Regions from separate parts of the Ureibacillus sp. FSL K6-2830 genome, predicted to be linked through region 3. Evidence: riboswitches for the same ligand, from Rfam matches in the RefSeq annotation. Region 3 holds a riboswitch; each other region holds the start of a gene.
The links. A riboswitch is a leader RNA that binds a small molecule or an ion and turns the genes downstream of it on or off. The one in region 3 is predicted to bind cobalamin.

Region 1 (4,154 bases), 1.3 Mb from region 3:
GATGGAAAAAGTCGATCATATTGGAATCGCAGTAAAAAACCTAGACGATTCAGTAAAATATTATACTGAAGTTTTAGGTTTGAAATTAGAAAGAATTGAAGAGGTTCCATCGCAAAATGTACGAGTAGCATTTATCGATGCTGGGAATGTACATATTGAATTATTACAACCCTTAAGTGAAGAAGGGGCGATTTATAACCATATACAAAAACGTGGAGAAGGAATTCAACACATTTGTTTCAGTGTAGATAATATTCGAGAAAAAATGGCTGAATTAAAAGAAAAGGGAGTTCGCCTTCTGTCTGAAGAGCCTATACCTGCAGCTGGGGGAGCTGAAGCATGCTTTATTCATCCAAAAGATAGTTTTGGAGTTTTATATGAACTATATGAAAAAAAGTGATAAAGGGGTTAAGGAATCATGGATATGTTAGATAAAATCGATGAAATGTATGACCGAAAAAGAGAGATTTATTTAGGCGGTGGGGACAAGCGCATTGAAAAGCAACATGAAAAAGGTAAGCTAACAGCACGTGAACGTATTGATCTATTACTAGATGAAGGCACTTTCGTTGAAATAAATCCATTTATTAAACATAGAGTAACAGATTTCGGCATGGGTGAACAAAATGGCCCTGGTGACGGTGTTGTAACTGGATACGGTAAAGTGAATGGCCGTCCTGTTTATTTATTTGCTCAAGATTTCACAGTATTCGGCGGTGCATTAGGAGAAATGCACGCGAAAAAAATTGCTGCAGTGATGGATTTGGCTGCAAAAAATGGAGCGCCATTCATCGGCATCAATGACTCTGGCGGTGCCCGTATTCAAGAAGGAGTATTATCATTAGACGGTTATGGCCACATCTTCTATCGCAACTCGATTTATTCTGGGGTTATTCCACAAATTTCTGTGATTATGGGTCCATGTGCTGGCGGTGCTGTATATTCTCCAGCAATTACAGACTTTATTTTAATGGTGGATAAAACATCCCAAATGTTCATTACTGGTCCGAAAGTAATTGAAGCGGTTACAGGAGAAAAAATTTCATCAGAAGATTTAGGCGGTTCAAAAGTGCATAACACAATTAGCGGTAACGCTCATTTCCGCGCCCCTTCTGAAGAAGAAGCGATTGAACAAATTAAGAGATTATTAAGCTATTTACCACAAAGTAATAAAGAAAAAGCACCAAAATTACCACGCCCTGAAGGAGACGATTGGCGTCCTGAATTAATTGACGTTGTTCCAATTGAACCTACACGTCCTTACGATGTTCGTAAAGTAATTGAACAAGTGGTGGATGAAGGTTCCTTCATGGAAGTGCATTCTGAATTTGCGAAAAACATTGTTGTAGGATTTGCTCGTATTGCTGGACAATCTGTTGGATTAGTTTGTAACCAACCAAAGGCCTTAGCAGGTGGTCTTGATATTGACTCATCCGATAAAGCTGCCCGTTTCATTCGCACTTGTGATGCATTCAATATTCCAATCATTACATTTGAAGACGTATCAGGATTCTTCCCTGGCGTTAAACAGGAACATGGCGGTATCATTCGTCACGGTGCTAAAATCTTATATGCTTATTCTGAAGCAACCGTTCCAAAAATTACAGTCATTTTACGAAAAGCATATGGTGGAGCATACGTTGCGCTAAATTCAAAAGCCATTGGTGCAGATTTAGTATTCGCTTGGCCAAATGCAGAGATAGCCGTAATGGGTGCTGCTGGTGCTGCTAACATCATCTTTGCGAACGAAATTGCAAATTCAGAAGATCCGGAAGCTACACGTCAAGCAAAAATTGAGGAATATAAAGAAAAATTTGCTAATCCATATGTTGCTGCTTCACTTGGAATGGTTGATGATGTAATCGATCCAAGAGAAACTCGCATTAAGTTAATTCAAGGATTAGAAATGCTTGAAAATAAAGAAGAATCAAGACCTAAGAAAAAACACGGAAATATTCCGCTATAATTGTGAAAGTTTCCAATTACGTACCATTAGAAGCACAAGCTAATCCCAGTTTGTACTTCGATTTTTCCAAAAATTCAAATTGGTTCTAACAATATTTCATATCAAAAGGTAATGAATATTATATGAATTTAGTAATTATTTTGTCTTATTTATAGAAAGATATAGAAATTTTTCAAACAATATGCTACAATTCAACTAAATTTCAACAACTGAATAATCTATACGGTGCTAATGAAAATTAGCTTAAAAGGGAAACTAGTGAGAATCTAGTGCGGTCCCGCCACTGTGAAGAGGAGCTCAAAATCAAATGCCACTGTGCAAACGGGAAGGCGATTTTGTAGCGATGACTCTAAGCCAGGAGACCTGCCGTATGGAGTGGATGGTAGTGTCCTACGAGGATAGGTACACGAATAGGCATGATTGGATTATTATGTCTTATTGTGGGACACTGCTAGTTTGGCAGTGTTTTTTTATTTTCAAATTTTCATTTTAGGAGGAATTTTATGAAAGTCTCAATCAAAATACTTTACTTTCTAGCAGTATTATTAATCATTCCTAATACAGCTTTTGCTATGCATATCATGGAAGGTTTTTTACCAATCAAGTGGGCAATATTTTGGTGGCTCCTTACATTCCCTTTTTTAATCATTGGATTAAAGAAAATGAGTAGTTTAGTAAAGAGAAATGCTGAGACGAAGTTATTACTAGGTTTATCGGGTGCATTCACTTTTGTATTATCCGCATTAAAAATTCCTTCGGTTACGGGAAGTTGTTCTCATCCTACGGGTGTTGGATTAGGAACCGTATTATTTGGACCATTTGTAATGAGTGTTTTAGGTACCATCGTGTTATTATTCCAATCATTATTATTAGCCCATGGAGGTTTAACAACGCTTGGCGCCAATGCGTTTTCGATGGCGATTGCTGGACCTTTTATCGCCTATGGAGTATTTAAAGGCTTCAATAGGATCGGTTTGCCCTTTACTCTAGCAGTTTTCTCAGCAGCAACATTAGCAGATTTAGGTACATATGTCATTACATCTATTCAACTTGCACTAGCCTTTCCATCTGAAGTTGGTGGAATTTTCGCTTCATTTGTAAAGTTTGCTGGCGTATTCGCTGTTACACAGGTACCATTAGCAATTATTGAAGGATTGATTTCAGTAATGGTGATGAATTTCTTATTGAAATACAACGAAAGAGAATTAAAGTTACTTCAAGTACTAAAGAAACCCCAGGAGGTGAAGTAAAATGTTAAAAAAGAATATGCTTTTATTAATTTTGATCATTTTTTTAATGATTGTCCCGCTGATTGTTAACGGAGATGCAGAATATGGTGGTGCAGATGGAGAAGCGGAAGGATTAATTACAGAACTGAACCAATCCTATGAACCATGGTTTTCAAGTATTTGGGAGCCTCCTAGTGGTGAAATAGAAAGTTTATTATTCGTACTACAAGGAGCAATCGGTGCAGGGTTCATTGGTTACTTTATAGGATATATGCGAGGCCGGAATAGGGGCGGGAATGCAGAGATACAGAAATGAGAATGTTAGAATATTTCGCTTATCAATCACCTTTAAGAAATAAACACCCAATCGAAAAAATGGGATTTGCTCTTATTCCATTAATATTGAATATCGTATTTCAACATGTTCTTACATCCATATTCATATTTTGCATCATGACAGTTATTACTTTAATAATCGGAAAAGTTCCGATTCGCGTATATTTGAAGTTATTGCTTATTCCAGTGGTATTTCTAATTTCAAGTATACTAGTCATTTTACTCAATTTTTCAACTAACCCTATAGAAGGTGCCATTTTTCAATCTATTATTGGTCCCGTCACGATTTCAATTTCGATAACGAGTGTTGAAAAGGCATTGATGCTATTTGTTGTTGCTTTATCGAGTATTAGTTGTTTGTATTTTTTAATTTTATCTACGACGATTCAAGATTTTCTATATGGATTAAGGTGTTGTAAAGTACCAACTACTTTATTGGATTTAATTGCATTAATGTATCGATTTATATTTATATTTCTTGATTCCAGCAGGACAATCTATCTTGCACAAATAGCAAGGTTAGGTCACAGTTCTTTATTAAATTCTATCAAATCAATTGGACTTATAATCAGTGCTTTGTTTATTAAGGTATTTCAAGAAATGAAAGACTTAAATAATGCGAT
Region 2 (4,154 bases), 1.7 Mb from region 3:
CAAAATGATGAAACTTTGTCGCATGGTGAATATCTAATGATCCAAGATTGCAAGATACGTCTAATCCATATTCATTTGGTGTATCTTGATCATTAATGATGCTCGTTTGTTGAACTTGTAAAATTTCAGTACAGAGGTTGGACATTTTGACTCTTCCAAGTTTTTTTAGTGGATGTTGTTTATTTACATTATCATCAAATATTTCAAAAGGATATCCGGATTCGAATTGGCTCTTTTTGATTTCCGTATATAGTTTTCTAGCATTGATTTGCTTTAACTTTCGTATATTTGGGTTGTTCAACAACTCCCCGTACATTTCCGTTATGCTTATTTCAGACATTCTTTTTCCGTATTCTCGATAAATATCATAAGGACTAAAAAGAACGATATCTTCATCTTTTTTCATCAGTTCAAAAAATATATCTGGAATAATGACACCAGTCGATAAAGTTTGTAACCGAATTTTTTCGTCGGCATTCGGCTTCTTAGAAGAAATAAATTCTTCAATATCCGCGTGGAAAATATTTAAATAAGCAACACCTGAACCATTCCGTTGTCCTAATTGATTGGAATAAGAAAAGGCATTTTCTAATAATTTTGCAACGGGCATAACACCGCTTGCCCGATTGGCGATACCTTTTATCGGATCACCCAAAGGTCTTAAATCCGTTAAATTTACCCCTACCCCTCCGCCAAGCCTTGAGAGTTCTAAACAATAACCGAGGTTTTCTGCAATGCTATTCATCGAATCATCCATGGATAATTTAAAACAACTTACCAATTCCCCACGCGCTTTTTTACCGCTATTCAGTGTGGTTGGTGTTGCTGGTTGAAAAGCCTCCATCATCGCACGAATTGCTTTTTCTGCCAACAATTCATCACCATTCGCTAAATATAAGGCGATAATGCTCATCCGATCCTCATAAGTTTCTAAAATTTCTTTTCCATCTCGACTTTTCATTGCGTAACTTTCAAAAAATTTGCTCGCGCTCATAAATGTCTGAAATCGAAAACGATAAGAATACGCAATGTCAAAAATTTTATTTATAAATTCGAAAGAATATTTTTGTAAAAATTCTTTCTCATAATATCCTTCTTCAATGAAAAAGCGAATCTTTTCTTCCAAACTAGAAAACTTCCGCATTTTCTGATTAACATGTTCGATAAAATATTGACGAGTAGCCTCTCGATCTTTCTCTAAATCAATTTTTCCTGTTTGGTGGTAGTGATTCAAAATTTCATTATTCAAAGTTAAATAGCTTTTCATCACTAAATCTCCTTTTGAATTACTCTGTTATAATAATCAATTATGGCATCATAATTTTTCTGAAATCCGCGTAATTCTATCTTTTGAACAATGGGAATTCCGTACCTTTCGTTAATCAAATGAGCAGAACGGCAAAAATAAGCATGGCCGAAATTCGAGTTCCCACTTGCAATAACACCCTTACAGAAACGAACATTATGTTGTAAAAACGTTTCCACGTTTCGTGGTACTTCGCCTAATCCATCGGTATAGGTGAACAATAAGAAGGGTTCATTCAAAATAAGATCATCGCGAATTTCAATGTGGGGTAATTCTAATTGATGAACGATAAAACGCACGTTGCCCGTTCGAGAAGCATAAGCAATCATACTGTGATCCTGCTAATGAATTTTTTTATATTTTCTATGTTATCCATTAGCTCTCCATCGATTTCGATTACAGGGACAGAAAGGAATCCAGCATTCAATAATTTTTCTTTCGCTTCTTCATTGTTATCAATCAAAATTTCTTCATATTTCCCTTCATAACCAAGTTGATTTAATTCGTATTTCATCAACAAACATTTTGGGCAAACTTTTTTTGAATATAATTTCATTTCCTTCTCCCTTTCTACCATTCTTTTATGAAAATAAAAAAGCCATACCTTTTTCGGTATGGCTTTGAAATGGAAACAGTCAGGTACTAGGAAATGGACCGTCTTGCTTCCATTTCCTAGCCCCCGAAGAAATGAGCAATTCACGTTTATTAGGCAGGTCTCCTGGCTTATGCTTCATCCTCCAAGTTCCCTTCCCATACAAATTTGTACAGTGGATTTGAACTTTTCGTCAGCAATTACAGTTGCGGGGACAGCGTCAGATTTTCACTGACTTCCCTTTTAATCTACTATATATAGTAGAACCTAATAAACGAAATGCTATATATTGTGTTTTCGTGTTTCATTGTAACATGTAGTATTGTTAATTACAAGCTTATTTGGTAAATGATACAGTATCTACTAAAATCATTCACTCGATACGTAGAACTTAAGAACGGTTGGTTAATTTTCCTCTTTTAATATCTCAGGAATACCATACCAAACGCGAATGACTTTCTCACTTTTCTCAAAAAGTTGTTGATACAATCTACCACAAGTATCTCTCAAATGACGATCCTCTTTTGAAAGCGGCACTATTCCACGTCCGATATCCGTACAAATACAAATTAGGTTTGTCTTATAATCTAAATTCATTAATTTCCCCATTATTTGTGATACGATTTCATCTTCCGATAAATCCGGGACGAGCAAAATCATTTTTTCAAAACTACCTATAATAACGTATTCATCTTTTGTAAAAGGGCCTTCCGGTATTTCGCCTTCATAAAAATAACAGCGATTCGCACCTATTTCTTTTAACATGTTACTTACAAATTTTCGTTTACCATTATAGGCGCCTCCAATAACTGATTGCATTCTCTTCCCCCTTTCAAAGATTCAATATCATCCCAACATAGGGTATAAATCATCCGATGCTGTGCAATAACATCTTGAAAACTTTTCTCTTTTTGAAATTTCGATAGGATAACACGAATGACACCACCGTGGACAACAAACACATATTCTCCACCACAGCTCACGATTTGATGAAAACAATTTAAAATCCGTTCTTTAAACGAAACAAAAGATTCACCATTTGGTGGCGCAGCTTTCTCTGGTGAATCAATCCACTGCCGATACGCTGGATTATCTTTTAATTCATCATAAGTTTTCATTTCAAAATCTCCAAAATGTAATTCCCTTAATTGAAAAAAAGGATGGTATTTTGCCTCGGGGAAATAAAGTTGCGCTGTTTCTATGCAGCGCTTTAAGTCACTGCCAAATACATCCTTAGTATGAATCGGTACTTGACAATTTGCTGTTTGTATGTATATCGATTCATTCGTCCATCCAATATATTTTCGCTCTAAATTCGCTTTCGTTTTTTCATGCCGAATTAAATGAACAGTAACAGCATTCCCCATAATGCCAATTCCATCCCTTCATATAAAGCACCTAGCAAGTCTCCCGTCATTCCGCCAAAATGGCGATATGTCCAATGCCGATAAATCCAAGTCATCACAAACATGCTAAATGTTAAAACAAATAGTTTATATTCATTTAACACAAAACCTGTTATGAGGATAATGAATATATAACACGCAATATAAATCCATAACGATTTTGCCTTCACATGTTTTTTAAAGTAGGCTGCCAATCCAGATTCCTTCACATTTACTGACAGATTGAAATAAATCAATATTGCTAATCGACATAAGACAGGTATGATGATAAAAAATAAATAAAAGTTTGTTGGGCGCTGATGTAAATACTCATAAAATATGCCGATTTTCAGTAGAACAATGAGCACTAGATTAATAGCACCAAAAGCTCCAATACGGGAATCGCTTAATATTTCTAGTCGTTTTTCTTTATCTCTATAAGAAAAATAAGCATCGCTTAAATCGATCCAACCATCGAGATGCAACCCACCCGTCATCATAATATTGATAATGACAATGATAATTGCTAAGAAAAGTGGAGTAAAATTGAAATAAACATCATTCAGTAGAATGACAAGTACAACGATTACCCCCATAAAGAAGCTAATGAAAGGCATTGTGCCAAACATCGCTGTAACAGTTTTATTATTCATTGGAAGTGTCTTCCGAATGGGGAAAGAAGTAAAAAATTGAAGAGATAATAATAACCCTACAATAATATTTTTCACAAAAACACCGCCTATTTTCTGCGTACGCGAATACCATAATCCAACTCATATGCTTCATCACAAATTGAGACAATCCATTGATGAAGAGTTCCGAGGAGTTTTCGATATAGTTGGACTTCTTTGAATGAAGATGGTACTTCATC
Region 3 (4,154 bases):
TCGATTCAGTCTTTCAATAATTTGTTTTAGCGGTCTGTATTCCGTTGAAACCGGGTCTTCGTTGGTTAGTCCAATGACCTGCTTCACATCAAACGTAATACCGTGCTGGGCAAAAAAGTGTTGTGCTAAAAGGTAAATCGGATTGCCATCTACGACAAAGGTGAGGTCTTCAGGAATCTCTTTCATCTTCCATAAGACCTCATCAATCGCGCGAATGGCTGATACTGTATCACGATTTGGAGAAACAGGGTAGGACAGAATAATTTTCTTTACCGCATCAAAAAAGAAAAAAAGATAATGCCAACGGCCATTCACCTTAATGTATGTTTCGTCTCCGCAGAATTGATCAGAAAGCTCGTAAGGATAATGATCCACATAAGGTTTGAGCAGAAGTGCTACGCTGTTTTCGTAATTCAATATACTCTGGTGAGAGATGGGTACACCATGAACATCCTTCATCAGTGCAGCTGTTTTCCGAGCCGATAAGCCATAGTTTACATGGTAGGTTAAAATGACAATGTGTGCGGTGACACATGAAGCCTGGACAAATCCACTTTTGGCTTCTTAGGTGAATGTTTGGCTAACGGCTGATAATCAATTTGAAACTGACGGAATATGTATCGAACTTTAAAAGACTGAGGATCCTTTTCGAACTGCTTTTTCTCTTTTTTAGACATTCCTCGCAGTTTCTTTTTGTAATACGGACAGTCATTGTTTTTGCACTTAAATACGAGAAAATCTTTTCTTTCCTTGATCTTCTCGAGTGTTTTCGAACAGTGTGGACATTTTAGTACAGCCTCCTTGGCATATTGATTCTTTTTATTAAACAGACACGCACACACCTTGCATTGATAAGGTACTTTACCTTTTGAATTGGAGCGTCTCTGAACAGGTTTGAGAGGTTTCCCGTTCTTCTCCAAATATTCTTTGAGAAGAATTTGATAATCAAGCTTTTGTAGAGTTTCAATGATTGGCAGCTCATCCACCTGGAGTTTTTGATAAGGCTTATTGACAGGCTTTTCAGTTGGCTTATCAAACATGTTTTTTCCAATCAGAAGGGTAAGTAATGTTCGAATCATTTGATCTTGGTACTTGATATATTCAAGCAAATAGGTTAATAATTGAGGTAACAACTTGTCACTTCCTTCATTAGGGATTTTTGAGTGTGTGGTTACCTCATAAATACCCTAATTTTAAGGGGGTGGCAAGTTTTTTGTTTATAAAACCTTATATATCAATAAATCATCTAGATTTTATCTATAAATTTTTGACAATACGCTTTCGGGAAGAGGGGTGTTTTTATGAGAAATTTGTTTTGCTGATACCGCTTAAATTTGTATTTTTAACGTGAGCCGTAGACATTCATTTCATAAATTTTTATCCGCTAATAAAACAAAGACCCTCGACTAATTCGAGGGTCTCAATTATTATGGGTTGGCTTTTTCAAGGGCAAGTCTTAAACCAAAACCAATCAAGATGGCACCAGTAATTCCTTCGATAACTTTTTGAGTGCGAGCATTTTTTATAAATGCACTAATATGATCGATTAAATAAATATAGAAAATGAACCACAGGGCCGTAAGAATGGTATAAGTAATTCCCATAATAAGGAACGGCATAAATGTATCGCTACTAGTATTTACAAATTGAGGGAAGAAGGTTAAGAAAAATAGTGCAACTTTAGGGTTTAATATATTAGTTAAAAATCCTTGTTTGAAACAAGATGTATTACTCAATGTACCTTCTTGCACAAATTCTACCTCTACTTCATCTTTCTTTTTTCTCAAAGACCAAAAAGTTTTAATTCCAAGATAAATTAAGTAAATGGCTCCAACATACTTAAAAATAGAAAATAAAAAGGCTGATTTTACAATGAGCGCAGATAATCCTAATATCGCGGCAGTAGTGTGAATTAGCAGGGCACAACAAGTACCTAAAGCAGTTTTCATTCCGCCAAATTTGCCACGAGTAACAGTGTTTTTAGTGACGATGGCAAAATCAGGGCCAGGTAAAAGGATTAACAAAACACACATCAAAACAAATAGAAAAAAGTTTTCCATCATTTCATTCCTTTCGAACACGAAATTTCAGAATATTTATTGTTAAATTGTATTCAGTATTAGTGTTTTTTTCAATGGCCAGAAGCAAGATAAAAAACAATTATTTTACAAGGTACGGTTATTCTACTATAATGGCACTAGAACGAATAATTGAATAACAAACAAATAGGTTTCTTAAATGTAAATTCATTACATTTAAGACTAAGAGGGAAGTTGGTGAAAATCCAACACGGTCCCGCCACTGTAATCGGGTAGGTAGTTGCAATTATCCACTGTGTTGTTGAACATGGGAAGGAGTAACAAACCGATGACCCGTAAGTCAGGAGACCTGCCTATTTGTATTTAAACATCCTTCGAGGAAAGGAGAGTTTAAAAAGCAGAGGCCTTTTTCGGGTCATGCATACAGAATTCACATACATATCTGCTTTTTACAACGCTTTTCGAGAAGGAGAAGCGTTTTTTTTGTTTTCAAAAAAAGGAGGAGATAAAAGATGTTGAAGTGGAATCGAGCAATACTTCTAGCAGTGGTTCTATTATTAAGCATCACAATCATTGCCGGTTGTGGTAACAAAGAAAGCAAAGAAAAGAATGAGCAAGCAGGTGGAACTGGGACAGAGGAAACGGAAACAACAAAGAAAGCTGATTTCCCAGTAACACTAACGGATGATGCAGGAAGAGAAATAACGATTGAAGAAGAACCTGAAACAATCGTATCCATCCAAGCAAGTAATACGGAGATTGCTTTCGCCTTAGGATTGGGCGACAAAATAATCGGTGTTTCAGATTATTGTAATTACCCGGCTGAAACAGAAAATATTACAAAGGTGGGAGGACAGGACATTAATGTGGAGCTAGTTCTATCTCTCCTTCCAGATATAGCACTAGTGACAGATTATCATTACAAAGCTCATCCGACAGTATTAAAACAATTTGAAGAGGCGGGTATTCAAACCATCGTCGTTGGTAGTGCAACATCTTTTGAAGATGTTTATGAAAACATTGAAATGATTGGTTTAGCCACTGGAACAAAAGATAAAGCTTTAGAGATTATTGCTGATATGAAAAAACGTCATGAAGCCATTAAAGAGAAAGCGAAAGCCGTTGTAGATAAAAAAAGAGTTTGGGTTGAAGTATCACCAGAACCAGATATTTTTACGACTGGAAAAAATACCTTTATGCATGAAATGTTAGAATCCATCCAAGCCATTAACGTAGCAGGTGATCAAGTAGGATGGGTAAAGATGAATGAGGAAGAAATAGTAAAATTAAACCCGGATGTGATTATAACGACATACGGCCATTATATAGAGAATCCAAAGGAACAAGTACTTGCTCGTAATGGTTGGCAAGCGGTTCCTGCGGTAAAAAATGGCGAAGTTTACGATGTGGACAGTGATACAGTAACAAGACCAGGCCCTCGTTTAATTGAAGGAGTCGAGACTCTTGCGAAACTTATTTATCCTGAAATTTTTGAATAATAAAATTGGTTGGATTTATGTAGGGAGTGGTATTCTTTTTGCCGCGGCAATCATTTTAGGTTTATTTATAAGCAGTGTACCCGTTGCTGTGGAAAAAATTATCCACATAATATTTGAGAAAACCCTCCATATCACTTGGATGGAAGTACCAAAAAATGAGGAAATGATTATTTGGAATATTCGATTGCCGAGAGTCATCCTTGCCTTTTGTGTTGGGGCATCCCTATCGCTAGCGGGGGCTGCTTTCCAAGGCCTTTTACGAAATCCATTAGCAGATCCATATACAATTGGTGTATCATCAGGCGCCTCTTTAGGAGCAGTGTTAGTTATATTTTTCCAAGTTACCATAATAGGATTAGGAAATTTTACGCTTCCAATCGTCGCAATTGTAAGTGGTTTTATCACTTTATTAATTGTATTTGGGTTGGTAAGGCTAAGCAGTAGAAGTTTAGCAATCGAAACGATTGTGCTTGCAGGTATTATCGTCAGTTCCTTTATCAGTGCCATTGTCTCTCTAATCATTTCATTGGGAGATCGAGATGCAATGACCCAAATTCTTTATTGGTTATATGGGAGCGTTGGAATGAGAGGTTGGGAATACATACAACTCATCATC

Region 1: another riboswitch for cobalamin. It lies ahead of NSU17_RS00660 (energy-coupling factor ABC transporter permease); the one in region 3 lies ahead of NSU17_RS06970 (ABC transporter substrate-binding protein).
Region 2: another riboswitch for cobalamin. It lies ahead of NSU17_RS15210 (glutaredoxin family protein); the one in region 3 lies ahead of NSU17_RS06970 (ABC transporter substrate-binding protein).

The regions. Positions count from the first base shown of each region.
Region 1 covers NZ_JBBOQR010000001.1:131,161-135,314, reverse strand. The annotation lists gene mce (methylmalonyl-CoA epimerase) at 2-400, shown strand; gene NSU17_RS00665 (acyl-CoA carboxylase subunit beta) at 419-1,966, shown strand; cobalamin riboswitch at 2,173-2,351, shown strand; gene NSU17_RS00660 (energy-coupling factor ABC transporter permease) at 2,470-3,216, shown strand; gene NSU17_RS00655 (energy-coupling factor ABC transporter substrate-binding protein) at 3,218-3,511, shown strand; gene cbiQ (cobalt ECF transporter T component CbiQ) at 3,508-4,154, shown strand, end outside.
Region 2 covers NZ_JBBOQR010000001.1:3,063,797-3,067,950, reverse strand. The annotation lists gene nrdE (class 1b ribonucleoside-diphosphate reductase subunit alpha) at 1-1,267, opposite strand, end outside; gene nrdI (class Ib ribonucleoside-diphosphate reductase assembly flavoprotein NrdI) at 1,270-1,635, opposite strand; gene NSU17_RS15210 (glutaredoxin family protein) at 1,632-1,862, opposite strand; cobalamin riboswitch at 1,998-2,184, opposite strand; gene NSU17_RS15205 (bifunctional adenosylcobinamide kinase/adenosylcobinamide-phosphate guanylyltransferase) at 2,304-2,717, opposite strand; gene NSU17_RS15200 (histidine phosphatase family protein) at 2,669-3,265, opposite strand; gene cobS (adenosylcobinamide-GDP ribazoletransferase) at 3,238-4,011, opposite strand; gene NSU17_RS15190 (bifunctional adenosylcobinamide kinase/adenosylcobinamide-phosphate guanylyltransferase) at 4,023-4,154, opposite strand, start outside.
Region 3 covers NZ_JBBOQR010000001.1:1,413,748-1,417,901, reverse strand. The annotation lists partial or broken gene NSU17_RS06980 (IS6 family transposase) at 1-1,133, opposite strand, end outside; gene NSU17_RS06975 (LysE family translocator) at 1,428-2,060, opposite strand; cobalamin riboswitch at 2,211-2,410, shown strand; gene NSU17_RS06970 (ABC transporter substrate-binding protein) at 2,552-3,538, shown strand; gene NSU17_RS06965 (FecCD family ABC transporter permease) at 3,504-4,154, shown strand, end outside.